DNA from 2 places in the Cellulomonas sp. GTC20042 genome. Region 2 is predicted to be linked to the other one. Evidence: predicted binding sites of a transcription regulator. Region 2 holds the regulator's gene; the other holds the start of a gene.
What was found. The regulator LexA, encoded in region 2, represses DNA repair genes until DNA is damaged. The targets are predictions, from matches to a motif close to TCGAACANNTGTTCGA.

Region 1 (12,039 bases), 270 kb from region 2:
GCTCGCGAGCGCCTCCTCCGCGAGCGCCCGGATCGGCTCGCCGAGGTGCAGCCTCCCGTCCTCGGCCGTGGCCAGACCGCTGCCGACCAGCCGCGCGATCACGTCGGCGACCTCGCCGGGCGTCGGACGGTCGTGGTTGAGGTGGTCGGCCAGCCGCAGGACGGCGGCCAGGCCCGCGTCGGCCGAGCCCACGACGGCGAGGGCGATCCAGGCGTCGTCACGGGTCCATGCGCGTGCGGGGCCGGGCTCGGCGATCCGGGCGAGCGACCCGCGGGCGGCGACGATCATGCCGGTGGTCCGGGCGGCGGCCTCCCGGGCCGAGGTGGGGCTGCCGATCGTGGCGGGCAGCAGCAGGCGCAGGCCGGAGTCGAGCCGCACGTCCAGCACGGCGAGGCCCCGCGCGGCGTCGGGGTGCAGATCGGCACCGGACGGGCGGGCGGCGCGCACGTCCACCACCGCGTGCAGCGGCAGCCGACGGGTGCGGGTCCAGCCGGTCGCGGTGAGCGCCTCTTCGTCCACGCGCACCCCGAGGCGGGCGGTGCGGGCGACCAGCAGGGTCGCGGCCACCAGGAGAGCGACGACGACCGGAGGGCGGTGCGCCAGCAGCACGGCGAGCGCGACGCCCGTCACGGCGCCGGCGACGGCGAGCAACCACGGGATCGTGCCGGCGCGCGCGGTCCGAGCGCTGCGCCGGTCGTGCCTGCCGGTGCTCATCGGGTCTCCTGCCGAGCGGCGGGTCGGTGCGCGGACGCGTCCGACGGGCCGACCGTAGGGCCCGCGGCCGGTCGCGCGCCGCACCCGTCACCCGCGTGGCGGCAGGCGCCACCAGCACCGACACCCCGTGACGGACGTCATGGAGGTGCGCACGGGACTCATGACCTATGCTGGCGCACGCAGTGGAGGGGAGTATCCCGACACGGCGCCCCCGTCATCACGGTCGCCTCCGACGTCGACCCGGGGCCGCCGGCCCGTCAGCGGGTAGGGAGAGACCTCCGGTACTCAGTCGTACGTACCGGAGGATTTCTATGTCTGTGGACCTGTGGGTCTGGATCGTCACCGCGGTGGCGATCGTCGGGATGGTCCTGTTCGACTTCTTCGCGCACGTGCGCACCCCGCACGCCCCCTCGTTCCGCGAGGCCGCCACCTGGTCGGCCGTGTACATCGCGCTGGCGATCGTGTTCGGCATCGGTCTGGGCATGGTGTGGGGCTGGGACCACGGCACGGAGTACTTCGCCGGGTACGTGACCGAGAAGTCGCTCTCGGTGGACAACCTGTTCGTCTTCCTCATCATCATGACGAAGTTCGCGGTGCCGAGGGAGTACCAGCAGAAGGTGCTGCTGGTCGGCGTGGTGATCGCGCTGGTGCTGCGGACGGTGTTCATCCTGCTGGGCGCCGCGGCGATCGAGCAGTGGTCCTGGGTGTTCTACATCTTCGGCGCGTTCCTGGTGTACACCGGCATCAAGCTGGCCAAGGAGAAGCACGAGGCCGACGAGGTCGACCACGCGGGCGAGAAGAAGGACGGTCTGGCGGTCCGCCTGCTCAAGCGCGTGGTGCCGACCACCGAGGAGTACCACGGTGACCGCCTGACCACGAAGATCGACGGCAAGCGCCTGATCACCCCGATGCTGGTGGTCATGGTGGCGATCGGCTCCACCGACGTGCTCTTCGCGCTCGACTCGATCCCGGCGATCTACGGCCTGACCCAGGAGCCGTACATCGTGTTCACCGCCAACGCGTTCGCGCTGCTCGGCCTGCGCCAGCTGTACTTCCTGATCGGCGGCCTGCTGGAGCGCCTGGTGTACCTGAACAAGGGCCTGGCGTTCATCCTCGGCTTCATCGGCGTCAAGCTTGTACTGCACGCGATGCACACCAACGAGCTGCCGTTCATCAACGGTGGCCAGCACATCGAGTGGGCGCCGGAGATCCCCACCTGGCTCTCGCTGCTGGTGATCCTCGGTACCCTGACCGTCGCGACCGTCGCGAGCCTGATCAAGACCCGCCGCGACGGCATCGACACCCCCTCGGCCCCGGCCCTGACCGCCGACGCGCCGACCCCGGAACCCAGCAAGGAGCACTGACCCTCGGATGGACGTCTCTCCGCTCGTCTGGTGCGTGTCGCTCGGCCTGGCCGCCGCCGTCCTGATCGTGGACGTCGCGGTGGTCGGCCGGCGGCCGCACATCCCCTCGACGGCGGAGTGCCTGCGGTACCTCGGTGCCTACATCGGCCTGGCACTGGCCTTCGCGGTCATGGTCGCGCTGGTGTGGGGCACCGATCCCGCGGGGGAGTTCGTGGCGGGCTGGCTCACCGAGTACTCGCTGTCGGTGGACAACCTCTTCGTGTTCCTGCTGATCATGTCGAGGTTCGCGGTGCCGCGGCAGTACCAGCAGACCGCGCTGCTGATCGGGATCATCCTGGCGCTGGTGTTCCGCGGGATCTTCATCGGCGTGGGAGCGGCCGCGATCTCGCACTTCTCCTGGGTGTTCTACCTGTTCGGCGCGTTCCTGGTGTGGACGGCGGTCAAGGTGGCCCGGGAAGGGATGGGCGAGGAGTCCGAGGACGAGGCCTACTCGCCGCCGGCGCTGGTCCGGCTGGTGCAGCGCTGGCTGCCGACCACCGACGGCTACCACGGGGTCGCGCTGACCACGAAGGTCGAGGGGCGCCGGCACGTCACGCCGATGCTGCTGGTGCTGGTCGCGATCGGTGCGACGGACCTGCTGTTCGCCTTCGACTCGATCCCTGCCGTGTTCGGGCTCACCCAGGAGCCGTACCTGGTGCTCATGGCCAACGTGTTCGCGCTGATGGGCCTGCGCCAGCTGTACTTCCTGCTCGGCGGCCTGCTGACCCGGCTGCGCTACCTGAACATCGGCCTGGGCGTGCTGCTCGGGTTCATCGGCGTGAAGCTCGTGCTCCAGGCGCTGCACGAGAACACCCTCCCGTTCCTCAACGGCGGGGAGCCCTTCGGCTGGGCACCAGAGCTGCCGTCGTGGGTGTCGCTCGCGGTGATCGTGCTGACCCTCGGGGTGACCGCGGTGACCAGCATCGCGGCGGCCCGGCGGGACGAGCGCCGCGCGGAGGTCACCGCGCGCTGAGCGCTGGTCCGTCAGCGCGCTGAGCGGGCCTCAGTCCGCCAGGCCGTCCGCCCACGGGCCGATCACCGGGTTCCACCCGCGCACCTCGGTCGCGGCGATCACGCCGGCCAGCGCGAACGGGTCGGCGGCGAGCAGCGCGTCGAGCGCGGTCCGGTCGGCGGCGCGGAACACCAGCAGCGCGCCGGCCTCGCCCTCGGTCCACGGGCCGGAGCCCAGCACCTGCCCGGCCTCGGCGAGCCCGCGCAGGTAGTCGCGGTGGGCGGGGCGGACCTCGTCCTGGAGATCGGTGCGCTGGTCGTAGGTGTAGCGGACGGCGAAGATCGACATGGCTCCCATCCTGCCGGACCCGTCGCGCCGGTGGCAGAGTGGCCGCATGACGACATCGCAGATCCCGGACCTCCCGCTGCTCGACGGCACCGCGATCCCGCAGCTCGGCTTCGGGGTGTTCCAGGTGGACGACGACGGCGCCGAGGCGGCGGTCGGGCACGCGCTGGACGCGGGCTACCGGCTGATCGACACCGCCAAGCTGTACGGCAACGAGGCGGGGGTGGGCCGCGCGGTGCGCGCCTCCGGGCTCGCCCGCGAGGACGTCTACGTCACGACCAAGCTCTGGAACGACGACCAGGGGCGCGACCGGACGCTGGCGGCCTTCGAGGCCTCGGTGGCGCGGCTCGACCTCGGGGCGCCGGACCTGTACCTGATCCACTGGCCGTTCCCCGGGCAGGACCTCTACGCCGAGACCTGGCGGACGCTGGTCGAGCTGGCCGACGAGGGGCGGGTGCGCAGCGTGGGCGTCTCGAACTTCCGTCCGGCGCACCTGGAGCGGATCATCGACGACTCCGGCGCGGTGCCGGTGGTCAACCAGGTGGAGCTGCACCCGTACCACCAGCAGCGTGAGGTGCGCGAGGTGCACGCCCGGCACGGGATCGTCACCGAGGCGTGGTCGCCGCTCGGCCGCGACCTGGGCGTGCTGGACGACCCGGTGCTGGGCGCGATCGCCGCCGCGCACGGGGTGAGCCCGGCGCAGGTGGTGCTGCGCTGGCACCTCGATCTCGGCATCGTCGCGATCCCCAAGTCGGTCACCCCGGAGCGGATCCGGGCCAATCTCGACGTGCACGGCTTCGCGCTCACCGAGGAGGACCACGCGCGGATCGCCGGGCTGGACGGCACCGGGCGGATCGGTCCGGACCCCGACCGGTTCGGGGCGTGACGATGAGCGGCGTCCTGCTGAACGAGGACCTGCTGGCGCGGATCGCGCAGCGCGCGCCGGGCCACGACCGAGAGAACACCTTCCCGCACGACGACCTGGCCGACCTGCGCGCGGCCGGCTACCTCGCGGCCTTCGTGCCGGAGCGCCTGGGCGGTGCCGGTCTGACGCTGGAGCAGGTGGCGCGCGAGCAGGCCCGGCTGGCGGCGGCGGCCCCGGCGACCGCGCTGGCGGTGAACATGCACCTGGTGGTGACCGGGATCGCCGCCGTGCTGGACCGCCGGGGCGACGACTCGCTCGGCTTCGTGCTGGCGGACGCCGCCGCGGGGGAGGTGTTCGCCTTCGGGAACTCCGAGGCCGGCAACGACCTGGTGATGTTCGACTCGCGCACCCGCGCGGAGCGCCAGCCCGACGGCGGCTACCGGTACACCGGCACCAAGATCTTCACCACGCTCTCCCCGGTGTGGACCCGGCTGGCGACCTTCGGCCGGGACGACGCCGACCCCGACGACCCGCGCCTGGTGCACGCCGTGCTGCGGCGCGAGGACGGCGGCGTCACCGCGAAGGACGACTGGGACACCCTCGGCATGCGCGCCACCCAGAGCCGTACGACGCTGCTCGACGGCGCGTACGCGGCGCCGGAGCGGGTGTTCCGCTCGTTGCCGCCGGGGCCGAGCGCCGACCCGTACGTCTTCGCGCTGTTCGCGGTGTTCGAGATCCTGCTCGCCGCTGTCTACACCGGGATCGGCCGACGGGCGCTGGAGCTCGCCGTCGCGGCCGCGCACCGGCGCACGTCGATGAAGCACGACGGCCGCCCCTACGCGCAGGACCCGGACATCCGCTGGCGGGTGGCGGAGGCCGCGATCGGGCAGGACGGGATCGAGCCGCAGGTGTGGGCGCTGGCGCGGGACGTCGACGAGCAGGTCGACCACGGCGCGCTGTGGTTCGCCAAGATGGTCGGCCTCAAGGTGCGCGCGACGGAGAGCGCACGGGTGGTGGTCGACCACGCGATCCGGGTGGCCGGCGGCGGCTCGTACTTCGCCGGCAACGAGCTCGGTCGGCTCTACCGCGACGTGCTCGCCGGGATCTTCCACCCCTCCGACGGGGAGTCCGCGCACGCCACCGTCGCGCAGGCCTGGCTCGGGCCGGCGTGACGGTGGCGCCGCGGGGCGTCCCGGATCAGAACGTCTCGGTCTCGCAGGACCAGGTGGTCTCGACCCGGTTGCCGCAGGTCTGGCCGAACTCCTCGTAGTCCGAGTCCCACGGCGAGTCGACGTAGAGGTCGTCGCAGGCGGCCATGTCGCCCGCGGCGCAGGCGTCCCAGAGCGCGTCCAGCTCGGGGTCGTCGCCGTAGGTCGAGACGTCGTCGCCGGTGCCCGACCCGGTGTCCGAGCCGGGGTCGGGCAGGCTGCTGCTGTCGCAGTACTGGCCGCCGCTGGTGGTGCCGCCGCAGGTGTCGCCGAAGTGCTGGTCGTCGGAGCCGTCGACCGCCTCGTCGTAGAGGGTGTCGCAGGCCGCCATGTCGCCGCCGGCGCAGTCGGAGCGCAGGTCGGCCATCCGGTCCTGGTAGGCGGAGACGCCGAGGAAGACGATGATCCCGATCACGGCGTACAGCACGATCTGCGCCGCGCCGAGCGCGACGCCGGCGATCGCCATGCCCTTGCCACCGGTGCCGTTCTTCTTGGTGCGGCCGATGCCGAGGATGCCGAGCACCAGCGGCACGACCGCGAGCCCGAGCAGGCCGGTGACCAGCGCGGCGATCGAGACGCCGTCGGTCGGTCGCGCCGGTGCCGGGCCCGGGTAGGGGGTGGCGTAGGGCGTCTGGCCGGGGTAGCCGGGGGCGGGCGGGTAGCCGCCGTAGGTCGCGCCGACGGGGGCCGGGGGCGCGGCCGACGTGGCATAGCCGGGCGCGGGAGCACCGTAGGGCGTGCTCGGGGCGGGCTGCTGCGGGCTGGCGCCGTAGGGCTGCTGCGGGGCGGCGCTGCCGTAGGGCGAGGGGGCCGGAGCGGGGGCGCCGTCGGGCTGCTGCGGGGCGGCGGATCCGGGCGCGGAGTACGGCGCGGCCGGTGCGGCGTAGGGCGACGCGGGCGGTGCCGGGTACGGCGCGGCCGGTGCGGCGTAGGGCGACGCGGGCGGTGCCGGTGGGGTGACCGGCGCGGTGCTCGACGGCACCTCGTACCCGGAGACGAACGGCGCGGGCGCCGGGATCGCCTGCGTGGGCTCGGTGCCGGTCGGCTCGCTGCCCTCCGCCCCGGAGCCGATCGGCTCGGTGGGCCGGTCGGCGGGGTCGGGGGTGCCGGTCTCGTGCGACATGGGGGTCCTTCCGGGCGGATCGGGTGCTGCGGGCCACTATCCCAGAGCCGATGCCCGCGCAGCAGTGGTCGTGGTCACCAGCCGCGCGCCCACCAGGACGGCAGGTGCGGCCGCTCCGCGCCGAGGGTGGTGTCGTCGCCGTGGCCGGGCAGCACGCGGGTGTCGTCCGCCAGCGGGTCGAAGACGCGCTCGGTGAGGTCGGTCATCAACGAGGCGAAGTCGGCGGGGGTGGTGGTGCGCCCGGGGCCGCCGGGGAACAGCGAGTCGCCGGTGAGCAGGACGGTGCGGTCGGCGCCGTCGCGCAGCGCGAGGGCGACGGCGCCGGGGGTGTGGCCGCGCAGCGTGATCACGTCCAGGGTGAGCGCGCCGATCGTCAGCCGGTCGCCGTGGCCGAGCCCGCGCGGGACGGTGGTGCCGGCGTGCTCGGCGACCGCCCGCGCGTCGGGGGCACCGGCGGCGTGCGGGGAGTCGGTGGCGTCGAGCACGGCGGCGAGCGCGCCGAGGTGGTCGGCGTGCCGGTGGGTGGTGACCACCAGGTCGAGACGTCCCTCCGCCGACCCCGCGCGGACCAGGTCGAGCAGCCGGTCCGGCTCCGCGGCGGCGTCGACCAGCAGCTGCGCGCCGGTGGTCGCGCAGGTGAGCAGGTAGGCGTTGTTGTCCATCGGCCCCACCGAGAGCTTGCGCAGGGTGGCGCTGCCCAGGTCGAGGGTGGCGGCGGGGCCGCCGGGCTCGACGTGGCCGGTGTAGGTGCCCGGGTCGGTCACAGTGCGGTCGCCTCCTCGGCGGTCGGGTCGGTCGCGGTGGTCGGTGCGGGCGCGGTGCCGCCCGCCAGCGCGAGGTCGTGCGCGTGGACGGCGCGGACCAGCGTCAGGTGGGACAGCGCCTGCGGCACGTTGCCCATCATGCGGCCCGCGGCGACGTCGTACTCCTCGGCGAGCAGGCCCAGATCGGTGCGCAGACCGGTCAGCACGTCCAGCACCGCGGTCGATCCCGCGACGTCGCCCTGCCGCGCCAGCGCGTCCGCCAGCCAGCCCGAGCAGGCCAGGAACGGGTGCTCGGAGCCGCGCAGGCCGTCGTCGGTGCGCTCGGTGCGGTAGCGCAGCAGCAGGCCGGGGGCGATCTCCAGCTCGGCGCGCACCGCCGCCACCGTGCCGACCAGCCGCGGGTCGTCCGCGGGCAGGAAGCCGACCTGCACCATCTGCAGCAGCGAGGCGTCGGTGTGCCCGGCGCCCGGGTGCTGCACGAACGACCCCAGACCGGCGTCCCAGTGGTGCGCGAGCACCTCGGCGTGCACGGCGTCCCGCTCGGTGCGCCACCGGTCGACCGCCCCGTCGGCGGCGGGCAGCCCGTGCTGCTCGACGGCCCGCACCGCGCGATCGAGGGCCGCCCAGGCCATCACCGCCGAGTGGGTGAACCGCCGGGGCGCGCCGCGCACCTCCCAGATCCCGCTGTCCGGCGTGCGCCAGGTGCGGCAGAGGTGCTCGACCAGGTGGGTCTGCAGCGACCAGGAGTCCGCGCTCTCCTCGATCCCGGCCTCACGCGCCAGGTGCAGCGCGCACATCACCTCGCCCAGCACGTCGTTCTGCACCTGCCCGACGGCGGCGTTGCCCACCCGCACCGGCCGGGATCCTGCGTAGCCGGGCAGGTGGTCGAGGGTGCGCTCGGGCAGGTCCCGCCGCCCGTCCAGCCCGTACATGATCTGCACGTCCGCCGGGTCGCCGGCCACCGCGCGCAGCAGCCACTGCCGCCAGTCCTGCGCCTCCTCCCGGTAGCCGTGCTCCAGCAGCGCCTCCAGGGTCATCGCCGCGTCCCGCAGCCAGCAGTACCGGTAGTCCCAGTTGCGCTCGCCGCCGAGGTCCTCGGGCAGGGAGGTGGTGACCGCCGCCGCGATCCCGCCGGTCTCGGCGTCGGTGAGCAGCCGGAGCACCAGCAGCGAGCGGACCACGGCCTCCCGGTAGGAGCCCTGGTAGCGGCAGCGACGCGCCCAGCGGCCCCAGCGGGCCTCGGTGGCCTCCACCCGGTGCTCCAGGTGCGGGCGGCGGGGGACCGGCCGCCAGGACGGCGACCAGGTGAGCGACAGCTCGACGCTCTCGCCGGCGGCCAGGCTGAAGGTGTCGGTGTGCGCGTGGTCGTCCGGCACCGGCAGGCGGTCACCGCGCAGCACCAGCGCGTCCGGACCGGCGACCGCCTGGATCACCTCGGCCCCGTCGGGATCGGTCACCCGGTGCACCCACGGCTGCACGGCGCCGTAGCCGAACCGGACCACCCACTCGTGCCGGACGGTCACGGTGCCCTCGGTGGCGGCGATCCGCCGGACCAGGTCGCAGCGGTCGTCGCCCAGCGGCATCGCGTCCAGCAGCACGGCCGTTCCGGTCGGCGTGCGGAAGGTGGTCTCCAGCACGAAGGACTCGCCCAGGTAGCGCCGCTCGACCTCGGCGTCGGGCACCGTGAGCAGCCAGCGGCCGTGCCGGGGGTCGCCGAGCAGGGCCGCGAAGCAGGCGGGGGAGTCGACCCGCGGCACGCACAGCCAGTCCACCGATCCGGTGCGGGAGACCAGGGCCGCGGTGCGTCCGTCGCCGAGCACGGCGTAGTCGTCGATCGGGGTGGGCGAGCGGTCGGGCATGGCGCCATCATGCGACGTCAGGGGCCCGTGCACCCGTCGGGACGGGGTCCCGCGCGAGGGGTTCGGCATTCGAACAGGTGTGCGGATGTCAGTCCCGGCACGTACCATGGCGCCCGTGAACGATCGACTGGTGGTCCAGGGGGCCCGCGAGCACAACCTCCGCAACGTCGACCTGGACCTGCCCCGTGACCGGCTCATCGTCTTCACGGGTCTGTCGGGCTCGGGCAAGTCCTCGCTGGCCTTCGACACGATCTTCGCGGAGGGCCAGCGCCGCTACGTGGAGTCCCTGTCGGCCTACGCCCGGCAGTTCCTCGGGCAGATGGACAAGCCCGACGTCGACTTCATCGAGGGGCTGTCCCCGGCGGTGTCGATCGACCAGAAGTCGACCAACCGCAACCCCCGGTCGACGGTCGGCACGATCACCGAGGTCTACGACTACCTGCGCCTGCTGTTCGCCCGCGCCGGCGTGCAGCACTGCCCGGTCTGCGGCGAGCGCGTGATCGCGCAGACCCCGCAGCAGATCGTCGACCGCCTGCTCGAGCTGCCCGAGGGCACTCGCTACCAGGTGCTCGCGCCGGTCGTCCGCGGCCGCAAGGGCGAGTACGCCGACCTGTTCGCCGAGCTCCAGGCCAAGGGCTTCTCCCGCGCGCGGGTCGACGGCGAGGTGATCCAGCTCAGCCAGCCGCCGACGCTGGAGAAGAAGCTCAAGCACGACATCGAGGTCGTCGTGGACCGCCTCGTGTCCCGCGAGGGCGTGCAGCGCCGGCTCACCGACTCGATCGAGACCGCGCTGCCGCTGGCCGGCGGTCTGGTCGTGATCGAGCTGGTCGACGCCGACATCGACGACCTCGGGCGCGAGATGCGGTTCTCCGAGCACCGCGCCTGCCCGAACGACCACCAGCTCACGCTGGAGGAGATCGAGCCCCGGACGTTCTCGTTCAACGCGCCCTACGGCGCCTGCCCGGAGTGCACCGGCCTCGGCATGCGGCTGGAGGTCGACCCCGACCTGGTCGTGCCGGACGAGGACCTGTCCCTGCGCGACGGGGCGGTGGCGCCGTGGGCGCAGATCTCCTCGGAGTACTTCGAGCGGGTGCTGACCGCCCTCGCCGACGACCTCGGCTTCTCGATGGACGTGCCGTGGCGCGCCCTGCCGCAGCGCGCCAAGGACGCGGTGCTGCACGGCGAGAACCACAAGGTGCACGTCAAGTACAAGAACCGCTGGGGCCGTGAGCGCCAGTACTCCACCGGCTTCGAGGGCGTGCTGACCTTCCTCGAGCGGCGCCACCAGGAGACCGAGTCCGAGTGGAGCAAGGAGAAGTACGAGGCCTTCATGCGCGAGGTCCCGTGCCCCGCCTGCGACGGCGCCCGCCTCAAGCCCGAGGTGCTGGCCGTGCTGGTCGGCGGCCGGTCGATCGCGGACGTGTGCTCGCTGCCGATCCGCGCCGCCCGTGACTTCCTCGACACCCTGGAGCTCGGCGAGCGCGAGAAGCAGATCGCCGCGCAGGTGCTCAAGGAGATCCAGGCCCGGCTCGGCTTCCTGCTCGACGTCGGCCTGGACTACCTGTCGCTGTCCCGCGCCGCCGCGACCCTCTCCGGCGGCGAGGCGCAGCGCATCCGCCTGGCGACGCAGATCGGCTCCGGCCTGGTCGGCGTGCTCTACGTGCTGGACGAGCCGTCGATCGGCCTGCACCAGCGCGACAACCGCCGGCTGATCGACACCCTCACCCGCCTGCGCGACCTGGGCAACACCCTGATCGTGGTCGAGCACGACGAGGACACCATCCGCACCGCCGACTGGATCGTGGACGTCGGCCCCGGCGCCGGCGAGCACGGCGGCCACGTGGTGCACTCCGGCGACCTCGCCGGCCTGCTCGCGTCGCAGGAGTCGGTCACGGGTGCCTACCTGTCCGGCCGCCGGCAGATCCCCATGCCCGCGACCCGCCGCGCGATCGACAAGAAGCGTCAGGTCACCGTGGTCGGCGCCCGCGAGCACAACCTGCAGAACATCGACGTGTCCTTCCCGCTCGGCGTGCTCACCGCCGTCACCGGGGTCTCCGGCTCCGGCAAGTCGACGCTGGTCAACTCGATCCTCTACACGGTGATGGCCAACGAGCTGAACCACGCCCGCCGCGTGGCCGGCCGGCACAAGCGGGTCACCGGCCTGGAGCACCTGGACAAGGTCGTGCACGTCGACCAGGGGCCGATCGGTCGCACCCCGCGGTCCAACCCCGCCACCTACACCGGCGTGTGGGACCGGATCCGCAAGCTGTTCGCGGAGACGACCGAGGCCAAGGTGCGCGGCTACACCGCCGGGCGGTTCTCCTTCAACGTCAAGGGCGGGCGCTGCGAGGCGTGCTCCGGCGACGGCACCCTGAAGATCGAGATGAACTTCCTGCCGGACGTCTACGTCCCCTGCGAGGTCTGCCACGGGGCCCGGTACAACCGGGAGACCCTCGAGGTGCACTTCAAGGGCAAGACGGTCGCCGACGTGCTGGACATGCCGATCGAGGAGGCCGCGGAGTTCTTCGCCGCCGTCCCCGCGATCAGCCGCCACCTGAAGACCCTGGTCGACGTCGGCCTGGGCTACGTCCGGCTCGGCCAGCCGGCGACCACGCTGTCCGGCGGCGAGGCGCAGCGCGTCAAGCTCGCCTCCGAGCTGCAGCGCCGGTCCAGCGGGCGCACCGTGTACGTCCTGGACGAGCCCACCACCGGCCTGCACTTCGAGGACATCCGCCGCCTGCTCGGCGTGCTCCAGTCGCTGGTCGACAAGGGCAACTCCGTCATGGTGATCGAGCACAACCTCGAC
Region 2 (12,039 bases):
CCGGGTCGCGCTCAACCTCGCCTGGATGCCACTGACGCCGCAGGGGCTGGTCGCCGGGCTGCTGTCGAAGCCCGCCCGGCTGGAGGCCGCCGCCCCCGAGCTGTCCGCCCGCGAGCGCGCGCTGCTGCTCCGGGACGCCGACGCGCCGTGGACCGCCGCCGACGTGCCGCTGCTGGACGAGGCCGCCGAGCTGCTCGGCGAGGACGACCAGGCCGCCCGCGCGCAGGCCAAGCAGGACGCGCAGCAGCGGGCCGCCGAGCTCGACTACGCCCGGCAGGTGCTGGAGCAGTCCGGCACCGGTCTGGTGTCCGCCGAGCTGCTGGCCGACCGGTTCGCCAGCACCGGCCCCTCGCTGACCACGGCCGAGCGGGCCGCCGCCGACCGCACGTGGACCTACGCGCACGTGGTGGTGGACGAGGCGCAGGAGCTGTCGCCGATGGCGTGGCGGTCGCTGCTGCGCCGGGTGCCGACCCGCTCGCTGACGATCGTGGGCGACGTCGCGCAGACCTCCACCTCCGCCGGCACCCAGGACTGGGCGCGCACCTTCGACCCGGTGCTGGCCGGGCAGTGGCGGCTGGCCGAGCTCACGGTGAACTACCGCACCCCCGCCGCGGTCACCGAGGCTGCCGAGCGGGTCGGGCACGCGGCGGGTCTGCCGCTGACGCCGACCACGGCCGCGCGCGACGTGCCGGACGCGCTCACCACCCGCCGGGTGACCCCGGAGGGCGTCGTGGACGCGGTGGTCGAGGCGGCCGCCGCTGCGGTGGAGCAGGTGCGGGACGCCAGCGGTGCGGGCCGGGTCGCGGTGATCGCCGTGCCGGGCACCCTGCCGACGCTGGCGGTCGCGCTGCGCGATCTGCCGGGGATGCGCCCGGACCCGCGCCGCAACGGATCGCCGGACCTGGACGCCCCGCTCACCCTGCTCACGCCGACCCAGAGCAAGGGCCTGGAGTTCGACGCGGTGGTGCTGGTGGAGCCGGCGGCGGTGCTGCGCGACGGCGCCGGGCCGCGCGGCGGGGCGGGCGACCTGTACGTCGCGATGACCCGGCCGACGCAGGCGCTGCGCGTGGTGCACACCGAGGACCTGCCGGCGGGCTGGGAGGCCTGAGGACCTGCGCGGTTGTCCGAGGATCGGGACCGGCTTGGACGCACGCCCGGTCGGGCGCACCATAGGGGCGTGCCACGCGCCCTGCTGCTCGAGAACCTGCATCCTCAGGCCCGGTCCATCCTGGAGGCCGCCGGCTACGAGGTGACCGCCCGCTCCGGAGCCCTGGACGAGGCCGAGCTCGCCGACGCCCTCCAGGGCGTCCAGCTGCTCGGCATCCGGTCCAAGACCCAGGTGACGAAGGCGGTGCTCGACGCCGCCCCCGACCTGGTGGCGGTCGGTGCGTACTGCATCGGCACCAACCAGATCGACCTGTCCGCCGCCGCGACCAACGGCGTCGCGACCTTCAACGCGCCGTTCTCCAACACGCGCTCGGTGGTGGAGATCGCGCTGGCGGACATCATCGCGCTGACCCGCCGGCTCACCGTGCTCGACCGGTCGATGCACGACGGCGTGTGGAACAAGTCGGCGGACGGCTCGCACGAGGTGCGCGGGCGCACGCTCGGGATCGTCGGCTACGGCAACATCGGCACCCAGCTGTCCGTGCTGGCGGAGAACCTCGGCATGTCGGTGGTGTTCTACGACACCGCGGAGAAGCTGTCGCTGGGCAACGCCCGCCGCGCCGACTCGCTGGACGAGCTGCTGGACGTCGCGGACATCGTGACCCTGCACGTGGACGGCCGCAGCGGCAACGCCGGGCTGTTCGGCGCCAAGCAGTTCGCGCGGATGCGCCCGGGCGCGATCTTCCTCAACCTGTCCCGCGGCTTCGTGGTCGACTACGCCGCCCTGCGCGAGGCGGTGCTCTCCGGCCACGTGGCGGGCGCGGCCGTGGACGTGTTCCCGGAGGAGCCCAAGCGCAAGGGCGACCCCTTCGAGTCCGAGCTGCGCGGGCTGCCGAACGTGATCCTCACCCCGCACACCGGCGGCTCCACCGAGGAGGCGCAGGAGGCGATCGGCCAGTTCGTGTCGAACAAGCTGCGCGACTACATGGGCACCGGCACCACCATGCTCAGCGTCAACCTGCCGAACCTCACCCTGGAGCCGCGCGAGGGCGTGCACCGGCTGGCCTACCTGCACCGCAACGTGCCGGGTGTGCTGGCGGCGGTGAACCAGACGCTCGCCGAGCACGGCGCCAACATCGAGGCCCAGCTGCTCGCCACCCGCGGCGACGTCGGCTACGTGGTGACGGACGCCGTGTCCGTGCACCGGGACGTCGTCGAGGCGCTGCGGGCCCGCCCGGAGTCGATCCGGCTGCGGGTCGTCTCCTGACCGCTGCCGCCGGCTGACGTTACGGTCGGGGGGTGCACCTCGCCGACGCCGACCGCCACGACCGTCTCCCGCTGCGCCGCGCCGGGGGCCTCGACCTGCCCCTGGTGACGCTCGGCCTCTGGCAGAACTTCGGTGACGCCACGCCGTTCGCCGATCAGCGGGCGCTGGTGCTGCGCGCGTTCGACCTGGGGATCGTGCACCTCGACCTGGCGAACAACTACGGCCCGCCGCCGGGAGCCGCCGAGGAGAGCGTCGGCCGGCTGCTCGCCGGTGACCTCGCGCCGTACCGCGACGAGCTGCTGATCGCGACGAAGGCCGGCTACCGGCAGTGGCCGGGACCGTACGGCGAGTTCGGCTCGCGCAAGTACCTGCTGGCCTCGCTGGACCAGTCGCTGCGCCGGCTCGGCACCGATCACGTCGACGTGTTCTACAGCCACCGCTTCGACCCGCGCACCCCGCTCACCGAGACGATCGGCGCGCTGAAGACCGCGGTCGACTCCGGGCGGGCCCGCTACGCCGGGATCTCGTCGTACTCCGCGCGGCGCACCGCCGAGGCGCTGGCGGTCGCCGCCGATCTCGGGCTGACGCTGACCCTGCACCAGCCCTCGTACTCGATGCTGAACCGGTGGGTGGAGCAGCCGGACATCGACGGCCGCACCCTGCTGGACGTCGCCGGCGAGGCCGGGATGGGCGTGGTCGCCTTCTCCCCGCTCGCCCAGGGGATGCTCACCACGAAGTACCTCGGCGGCGTGCCGGAGGGCTCGCGCGCGGCGCGGGGCGGCTCGCTGCGGTCGGAGTACCTGTCCGAGGAGAACCTGGCCCGGGTGCGCGCGCTGGCGGCGGTCGCGGAGCGGCGCGGGCAGACCCTCGCCCAGCTCGCGATCACCTGGGTGCTGCGCGACACGCGGGTGACGTCGGTGGCGCTCGGCGCGCGGACCGCCGCACAGCTCGAGGAGAACCTCGCCGCGGTGCACGCAGATCCGCTCGACGACGCGGATCTGGCGGAGATCGACCGGTACGCGGTGGACGGCGGGATCAACCTGTGGGGCTCCCGTTCGAGCGAGCTGTAACCCCCTGCACAGGACCTGCACACCTAAGTTACGGCTGCGTAGGTTACGGTGACCACGTGACCGACTTCACGCGCCCCTGGCACGCCTCGTACTCCGCCGGAGTCCCGGCCGAGATCGACGTGCCCGACGAGCCGCTGGACGCCGCCCTGGACCGTGCCGCCGCCACCTGGCCGGACCGGGTCGCCGTGGACTTCCTCGGCGCGACCGTCACCTACCGCGAGCTCGCTGACCAGGTCGCCCGCGGGGCCGCCGCCCTGCGCGACCTCGGCGTCGTCGCCGGTGACCGGGTCGCCATCGCGCTGCCGAACTGCACCTCGCACGTCGTCGCGTTCTACGCGGTGCTGCGGATCGGTGCGGTCGTGGTCGAGCACAACCCCACCTACACCGCCGCCGAGCTCGCCCACCAGCTGCGCGACTCCGGCGCCACCGTCGCGCTGGTCTGGGAGAAGGCCGTCGACGCCGCCCTGGCCGCCCGCGAGTCCAGCGAGCTGCGCACCGTCGTCTCGGTGGACGTCTCCGCCGACCTGCCGTGGACCAAGCGGCTCGCCCTGCACCTGCCGCTGCGCAAGGCGCGCCAGACCCGCGAGGCCCTGCGCGCCGAGGTGCCCGAGGGCACGCCGGTCTGGCACCGGCTGGTCGACGCCGCCCGCCCGCTGCCGCCGCACCACCCGCACCCGACCACCCGCGACGTCGCGCTGCTCCAGTACACCGGCGGCACCACCGGCACCCCCAAGGCGGCCGTGCTCACGCACCGCAACCTGGTCGCCAACGCCGTGCAGGGCCAGGCGTGGACCGGCGCGGTCCCGGGCACCGAGACGATCTACGCGGTGCTGCCGTTCTTCCACGCGTTCGGGCTGACGCTCTGCCTGACCTACGCCACCCGGGTCGGCGCCACGCTGGTCGCCTTCCCCAAGTTCGACCCGAAGACCGTGCTCGCCGCCCAGCGCCGCCGGCCCGGGACCTTCCTGCCCGCGGTGCCGCCGATGCTCGACCGCCTCGCCACCGCCGCCCAGGCCACCCGCAGCGACCTCTCCTCGTTCCGCTACGCGATCTCCGGCGCGATGTCGCTGTCCGCCGAGACCGCCGCGCGCTGGGAGGCGCTGACCGGCGGGCTGGTGGTCGAGGGCTACGGCATGACCGAGACCTCCCCCGTCGCGCTCGGCAGCCCGCTGTCCGCCGACCGCCGCCCCGGCGCCCTCGGGCTGCCGTTCCCCAGCACCGACATCCGCGTGGTCGACCAGGAGGACCCGACCCGCGAGGTCGCCCCCGGCGAGCAGGGCGAGCTGCTGATCCGCGGCCCGCAGGTGTTCCAGGGCTACTGGGGCCGCCCGGAGGAGACGGCCGGTCAGCTGCTCGACGGCGGCTGGCTGCGCACCGGCGACGTGGTCCGCGTGGACGAGACCGGCTTCGTGGTCCTGGTCGACCGGATCAAGGAGATGATCGTCACCGGAGGGTTCAAGGTGTACCCCTCGCAGGTCGAGGACCACCTGCGCTGCATGCCCGGCGTCCGCGACGTCGCCGTGGTGGGCATGCCCGGCGGTGACCTGGGCGAGAAGGTCGTCGCGGCGGTCGTGATGGAGATCGGGCACGCGCAGATCGAGCTGCAGGCCGTGCGCGACTGGTGCAGCGAGCGGCTGGCCCGCTACGCCGTGCCGAAGGACCTGGTGATCCTCACCGAGCTGCCCCGCTCGCAGATCGGCAAGGTCATGCGCCGCGTGGTCCGGGACGACCTGATCGCCGCCCAGCCCGCGTGACCTCCGGCGCTGCGCTCACCGGCCTCGCGCCGGAGCAGCGTGCGCTGCTGGACGACTGGCTGCCCGGGCACGAGGTCGTCGCCGATCTCGGCTGGGGGCTGATCGCGACGACCGTGCTGCGGGTCCGTGCCGGCGACGACGACCTGGTCGTGAAGGCCGGCGGCCCGGGTGACCACCACATCGCCCGGGAGATCCGCGCGCACCTCGACTGGCTCGGCCCCTGGACGCCCGGACGCGCGCCGACGCTGCTGCACCACGACCGCGACGCCCGGCTGCTGGTCACCCGCTGGCTGCCCGGCGAGCTGGTGCTCGGCACCCCCGCGCAGGACGACCCCGACACGTACCGCCAGGCCGGCTCCCTGCTCGCCGCCCTGCACACGCAGACGCCCGGGATCGTGGACGACGGGTGGGAGGCGCGGGAGAACGCCCGCTCGCTCGCGTGGCTGGACCGCCCGCACCGGATCGCCCCCGCGATCGTGACCCACCTGCGGGACCTGCTCGCCTCCTGGCCGCAGCCGCCCGCCGTGCTGGTGCCGACGCACGGCGACTGGCAGCCCCGCAACTGGCTGCGGCACGCGGGCGAGGTGCGGGTGATCGACCTCGGGCGGGCCGACCTGCGCCCGGCGGCGAGCGAGCTGACCCGGCTGACGCAGCGCGACTTCCGGCGCTCCCCCGCGTGCGAGGCCGCGTTCCTCGACGGGTACGGTGCGGACCCGCGCGTGGCCGACGAGGCAGCGGGCGCGCGGGACGGCGCGGCGCGGGAGGGCGCTGATGCGTGGACACGGTCGCTGGTGCGCGAGGCGATCGGGACGATCGCGTGGGCGTACGCCGTCGGTGCCGAGGACTTCGAGGCCGAGGGGCACGCGCTGCTCGCCGAGCTGCTGGGCTCGGGCTGAGACGTGCGCACGGCCCCGCGCCCGCCCGGATGGACGTGCGCGGGGCCGTTCGACGGGCCGTCCGGAGCAGGACCGCTCAGCGGGACAGCGGCAGGTGCCGGGCCCACCAGTCGAGGACGTGCTCGAACCGGACCAGCCGGTGCTGCGGGCGGCCGGAACGGGTCAGCTCGTGGCCCTCGCCGGGGAACAGCAGCAGCTCGGCCTCGACGCCGCGGCGCTTGAGCTCGACGAACCAGCGCTGGCCCTGCTCGACCGGGCACCGCCAGTCCTGCTCGGAGTGGATCACCAGCGTCGGCGTGGTCACCTTCGCCACGTGCGCCATCGGCGACTGCGCGGCCACGGCGGCCTTCTCGGCGTCGGAGTCGCCGTCGCCCAGGTACTCCAGGCCGAAGAACCAGCCGATGTCCGAGGATCCGGTGAAGCTGACCGGGTCGAGGAACCCGCGCTCCACGATCGCCGCCTCGAACCGGTCGGTGCGGGTGGTCAGCCACGCGGTGAGGTAGCCACCGTAGGAGCCGCCCATGACGCCCACCCGCTCGGCGTCCAGCGCCGGGTCAGTGGTCGCCGCGTCCAGCAGCGCGAGCACGTCGTCGGTGTCCACGGTGCCGAACGCGCGATGGATCGCCTTGCCGTGCGCGGAGCCGTAGCCGGCGGCACCGCGCGGGTTGCCGTAGACCACCGCGTAGCCGGCCTCGGCCAGCGTCTGCACCTCGTCGAACAGGCCGACCGTGTACTGCGCGTACGGGCCGCCGTGGATCATCAGGATCGTCGGGTGCGGGCCCGCGCCGAAGCGCTCCGGGTCCGGGGTGACCACCCAGCCGTGCACCGGGTACCCGTCCGGGGCGGTGGCGTTCACCTCGCGCGGCTCGCGCACCCGACCGGTGGCGCGCAGCGGGGCCGACAGGTCGGTCAACGCCCGCGAGGTGCCCGCCGTCAGGTCCAGCACGTGCAGGTCACCGCTGTCGGTCGGGCCGGCGACCGAGGCCACCGTGGTCCCGCCGGCGGAAGCGACGCCGTGCACGACGACCGCGCCGCCGAACGCCTCCCGGGCCGTGCCGTCCGCGTGCACCTCGTCCAGCACCACCGTGCCGCGGTGCAGCCGACCGACCAGCACCCCGCCGTCCACCGCAAGGAACGTGCCCGCGTCGAGGTCGACCGCCTCGGCGTCGGTCAGCCGCACCGGCGTGCCGTCCGCCCGCGGCCCGTCCGCCGTCGCCGTGAGCGCGAGCGCGAACAGGCCGGTCTGGCTGGCGACGAACTCGCGGCCGGAGGTGCCCATGTCCTGCGCGAGCAGCCAGACGCCGGAGCCGTCCGTCGTCGGGCGCGCGGCGATCACCGCGAGCGTGCTGCCCGCGTCGACGTCGGTCAGCGGCACCAGCGTGCCGTCCGACCCCTCGGAGGCGTCCACGAGCACCGCGTCCTCGCGCAGATCGGTGTCCTTGCCGGCGTGCCGGGCGGACACCGCGACCAGGTGACGGCCGTCGGCCAGCCACTCGGCGCCGTCGACGTCGAGGTCGCCGCTGGTGATCTGACGCGGCTCGGTCTCGGCCACCGCGCCCGGCGTCTGCGCCGGGACGTCCACCACGAACAGGTGCCGGCGCTTGTCCCGGGTGAAGCCCGCGCCGTCACCGCGGTACGGCAGCTCGGTGATGTGCCGCGGCCGCTCGGCGGCGGGGTTGCCGTCGGCGACGTAGCGACCCTCCTCCGGCACGCGGGCGAGGTAGGCGATCCGGCTTCCGTCCGGGGAGAACCGCGGCGACTGCGCACCGAGCGGGGCGTCGGTCAGCCGCACCGGCTCACCGCCCGCGAACTCCACCACGTGCACCTGAGGGCGCCCCTTCGCCTCGGCGCGCAGGAACACCACCCAGCGGCCGTCCGGGGAGATCTGCGGGTCCGTGTCACGGTGGCCGCGGGTCAGCCGGGTCGGCTCGGCGGAGCCGTCGGTCGCCACCCGCCACAGCTGGCCGGTGTACTCGTCCAGGTCGAGGTCGGGCGACGTCACCGCGACGACGGCGGTGCGGCCGTCGGGGCTGAGCGTCGGGGTGCCGGGTGCGTGCAGGAGCGCGAGGTCGTCAGGGATCACCCCATGACCGTAGTACGACGCCCCGACAGGCCGCGTCGGTCATCCACGGGCGGGGATCCCCGGCGCGGCGAGCGCGAGGGTTCGCGCCACGTCACCGCTCAGGAGGCGGACGCGTCGCCCTCGCGCCCGGCGCGCTCGGCGTCCGCGACCTCGTTCTCGGCGCGCAGCACCGTGATCGCCGCCTCGAAGTCGTCCAGCGAGCTGAACGCCTGGTAGACGCTCGCGAACCGCAGGTAGGCCACCTCGTCCAGGTCGCGCAGCGGTCCGAGGATCGCCAGCCCGATCTCGTAGGCGTCCAGCTCCGCGCTGCCGCTGGCACGCAGCGTCTCCTCGACGCGCTGGGCGAGCAGGGCGAGGTCGTCCTCGCTCACCGGGCGGCCCTGGCAGGCCTTGCGGACGCCGTTGACGATCTTGTCCCGGCTGAACGGCTCGGTCGCCCCGGAGCGCTTGACCACCGAGAGGCTCGCGGTCTCGATCGTGGTGAACCGGCGGTTGCACTGCGGGCACTGGCGGCGGCGACGGATCGACAGGCCGTCGTCGGAGGTGCGCGAGTCGACGACGCGGGAGTCCGCGTGACGGCAGAACGGGCAGTGCATGGTGGAGCCTCCTCGGTGCTTCTCCCGGAGGGCGGGCCCGGCCACGACGCCGACGTGCCTCACCCCCGCAAGGACCGGGACAACGTAGGTCGCCGCCGGTCGGCGGTGCAAGGCGGCTCGCCTCGGAGCGACGGTGGGACCGTTCCCGGGCGCCGCCCGGCCACGCCGTCCGGTCTTCGCGCGGCTGCGCAGTCCGGGCCGCGCACCCGCACCGGGTCCCGGACAGACGACGAGGGTGGCCGCAGTGCTGCGGCCACCCTCGTGGGGACGCCCCCGTCCCGTCTCGTCCGGACGACTCGCCTCGTCAGAACGGCGTTGCTTCACGCGCCTGCGTCGCGCACTCGGTGCCGACGTCGATGCGTCCTTCGAGGCGAGCCCCCCAGCCAGCCGTCGAAGTGATCACCACTGTAGGGGCCGGGATCCGATTTACGCAAGCCTGCACTTTCGTAATACTCGCCGCGACCTGCACGGGGTCAGCCCCAGGCCAGTGCGGGGGCAGCGCGCGGCCGGTGCGAGGTCAGCGCGCGGCCGGCGCAAGGCCAGCCGGAGGCCGGTGCGAAGTCCGCGCGGGATCAGGAGTCGGCCGGGAGCAGCAGCACCTGGCCGGCGCGCAGCGAGGCGTCCGCCAGACCGTTGAGCTCCTGGAGGCGCAGCACCGCGTCCCGCACGTCCTCACCGGGCAGCGCCACGTCGCCGGCGATCTGCCAGAGGGTCTCGCCCGCCTGCACCGCGTAGGTGCGCACCTCGATCGCCTGCTCCGGCCCGTCGGCCACCGCACGCCCACCGAGGACGCCCGCGAGCACGATCAGCGCGGCGAGCAGGAGGAGCACCGCACGCCCGCGCCGGGTCAGGTGCAGGTCGCGCAGCCCGGGCTCCGCCCGCTCCGCCACCACCGCCCCGGTCGCAGCCTCCTGCCGGGGAGCGGATGCCCGCCGGGCCGCAGTCGCCCGCCGAGAAGCAGCCGACCGCCGGGGAGCGGACGCCGGACGACGCACGTCGGCCAGGGCCACCCGCGGGGCCATCGTGATCGCGCTCATCCTCACCACTCCCTCTCGCCGACGGTCGCCCGCCGCTCTCGATCGATCCCGCTCGAACACCTGTTCGTCGAACGCTTGTACGATGCTGCCACGACCGGGCGTCGTTGTCGAGACACGCTCGAACAGATGTTTGATCCGTCCGCTCGCTCCGCCTAGGCTCGGCACATCGGGGCAAGCCCACCACCGACCACTGACACGGCCGGCCGACGCGGACGCCGCGCGACCGTGACCAGCACGGACGGTGCGCAGGGGCGGGTGCGAGCAGGTACGGGCAGCGGGCAGGGACGACGGAGAGGGTCATCATGACGAGCGGGACGAGCGGTGCCACCGGTGCCGGCACGACGGACGGCGTGGTCGACCTGCACGCCGAGGACGACGGGCTGACCCCGCGCCAGCGCCTCGTGCTGGAGACGGTGCGCGCCTCCGTGGAGTCCCGCGGCTACCCGCCGAGCATGCGCGAGATCGGCGACGCGGTCGGCCTCACCAGCCCCTCCTCGGTGAAGCACCAGCTGATGGCGCTCGAGCGCAAGGGCTACCTGCGGCGCGACCCCAACCGTCCGCGCGCGATCGAGGTCGTGCAGCCGGACGACTCCCGCGGCGTCACGGCGCTGCCCGGGCAGGCGGGCCCCACGGTCGCGGGCTTCGGCGACGAGGACTCCGCCGAGCGCGACGGCGCGCCGCGCGCCGCCTACGTGCCGGTGGTGGGCCGGATCGCCGCCGGCGGGCCGATCCTCGCCGAGCAGCTGGTCGAGGACGTGTTCCCGCTGCCCCGTCAGCTCGTCGGCGAGGGCGAGCTGTTCCTGCTCAAGGTGGTCGGCGACTCGATGATCGACGCCGCGATCTGCGACGGCGACTGGGTGGTCGTGCGGCGTCAGCCGGTGGCGGAGAACGGCGAGATCGTCGCCGCCATGCTCGACGGCGAGGCCACCGTGAAGACGCTCAAGCGCTCCGACGGCCACGTGTGGCTGCTGCCGCAGAACCCCTCGTACGCGCCGATCCCCGGTGACGAGGCGCAGGTGCTCGGTCGCGTCGTGTCGGTGCTGCGCAGCCTCTGACGCCGGACCCGCCCGGGTCGAGGGTGGCGACGCTGGTCACCCGGCGTTCAGGCGCCCTGGGCGCAGGCGCTCCGCACCGACGCGGGGCGGGTCAGGCCGCGCCGCGGGCCGGCACCCCGGCGCCGACGAGCGCTGCCACCGCCCGGTCCACGTCGCCCTCGTCCGCCCACACGTGGCACGCGAGCCGCACCCTGCCCGCGCGCCCGGCCACCCGGCAGCCCGCCGCCTCCAGGGCCGCACGCCGACGGCCGTCGGGATCGTCCAGCGTGACGATCGCACTGCCGGTCTCCGGCAGGCCGAGGCCGGCGCGCAGGCGGTCGGCGAGCCCGGCCGCGTACGCCTCCACAGTCACGGGATCGACGGCGGCGAAGGCCTCGACCGTCTCGGCGGCGCCGATCCACGCCTGCCACGCGGGCGAGACGTCGTACCGGCGCGCGTCCGCCGCCAGCCGCATCGACGGCCCGTAGCAGGAGCCCCAGACGTCCTCCCCCGCGTACCACCCGGCCTGCACCGGGCGCAGCGCGGGCTGCACGTGCTCGCCGACGGTGAGGAAGCCGGTGCCGCGCGGCGCGCACAGCCACTTGTAGGCGGCGGTCGCCGTGAGGTCGTAGACCCCCGCGTCCACCGCCTTCCACCCCGCCGCCTGGGTGAGGTCGGCGAACGTCCACGCCCCGTGCTCACGGGCGGTCCTGGCGATCGAGGGACCGTCCAGCACCGCCCCGGTGGCGGACTGCACCAGCGAGAAGGCCACCAGCGACGTGCGCGGACCGATCGCCTCCGCCAGCGCCTCGGCGGGCACCTGGCGGACATGGATCCGCGGCTGCTCGACCAGGAACGGGAACACCATCGAGGAGAAGTCGTCCTCGACGCAGAGCACCTCGGCACCGTCAGGCAGCGAGGCCGCGACCAGGGCTGCCATCACCGAGGTCTGCGCGCCGATCGCCACCCGGTCCGGCCCGACGCCGACCAGCCGTGCGAAGGCGGACCGCGCCCGCGTCACCGCGTCGTCGTAGCGTCCGGCGTCCAGCCCTCCGTCGGCCCAGCGGTCCAGGTCGGCGCGCAGCGCGGCGGTGGCAGCCCGGGTGGGCAGGCCGGCGGTGGCGGCGTCGAGGTGGCCCCGGACGGGCGGGAAGGCGGCGCGCAGATCGGCGAGGGAGGTCACCCCACGAGCGTG

Region 1: uvrA (excinuclease ABC subunit UvrA) is a predicted target of LexA. The motif match lies at 9,303-9,318, and genes of this name have one in related genera.

The regions. Positions count from the first base shown of each region.
Region 1 covers NZ_AP043678.1:1,973,599-1,985,637, forward strand. The annotation lists gene ACZ5HG_RS09050 (hypothetical protein) at 1-714, opposite strand, end outside; gene ACZ5HG_RS09055 (TerC family protein) at 1,026-2,078, shown strand; gene ACZ5HG_RS09060 (TerC/Alx family metal homeostasis membrane protein) at 2,086-3,090, shown strand; gene ACZ5HG_RS09065 (YciI family protein) at 3,121-3,417, opposite strand; gene ACZ5HG_RS09070 (aldo/keto reductase) at 3,464-4,300, shown strand; gene ACZ5HG_RS09075 (acyl-CoA dehydrogenase family protein) at 4,303-5,451, shown strand; gene ACZ5HG_RS09080 (DUF4190 domain-containing protein) at 5,477-6,610, opposite strand; gene ACZ5HG_RS09085 (MBL fold metallo-hydrolase) at 6,685-7,374, opposite strand; gene ACZ5HG_RS09090 (glycoside hydrolase family 15 protein) at 7,371-9,233, opposite strand; gene uvrA (excinuclease ABC subunit UvrA) at 9,349-12,039, shown strand, end outside.
Region 2 covers NZ_AP043678.1:1,706,114-1,718,152, reverse strand. The annotation lists gene ACZ5HG_RS07915 (HelD family protein) at 1-1,108, shown strand, start outside; gene serA (phosphoglycerate dehydrogenase) at 1,178-2,374, shown strand; gene ACZ5HG_RS07905 (aldo/keto reductase) at 2,407-3,444, shown strand; gene ACZ5HG_RS07900 (AMP-binding protein) at 3,501-5,198, shown strand; gene ACZ5HG_RS07895 (phosphotransferase family protein) at 5,195-6,094, shown strand; gene ACZ5HG_RS07890 (S9 family peptidase) at 6,171-8,177, opposite strand; gene nrdR (transcriptional regulator NrdR) at 8,276-8,773, opposite strand; gene ACZ5HG_RS07880 (LysM peptidoglycan-binding domain-containing protein) at 9,346-9,810, opposite strand; gene lexA (transcriptional repressor LexA) at 10,113-10,865, shown strand; gene ACZ5HG_RS07870 (aminotransferase class V-fold PLP-dependent enzyme) at 10,957-12,027, opposite strand.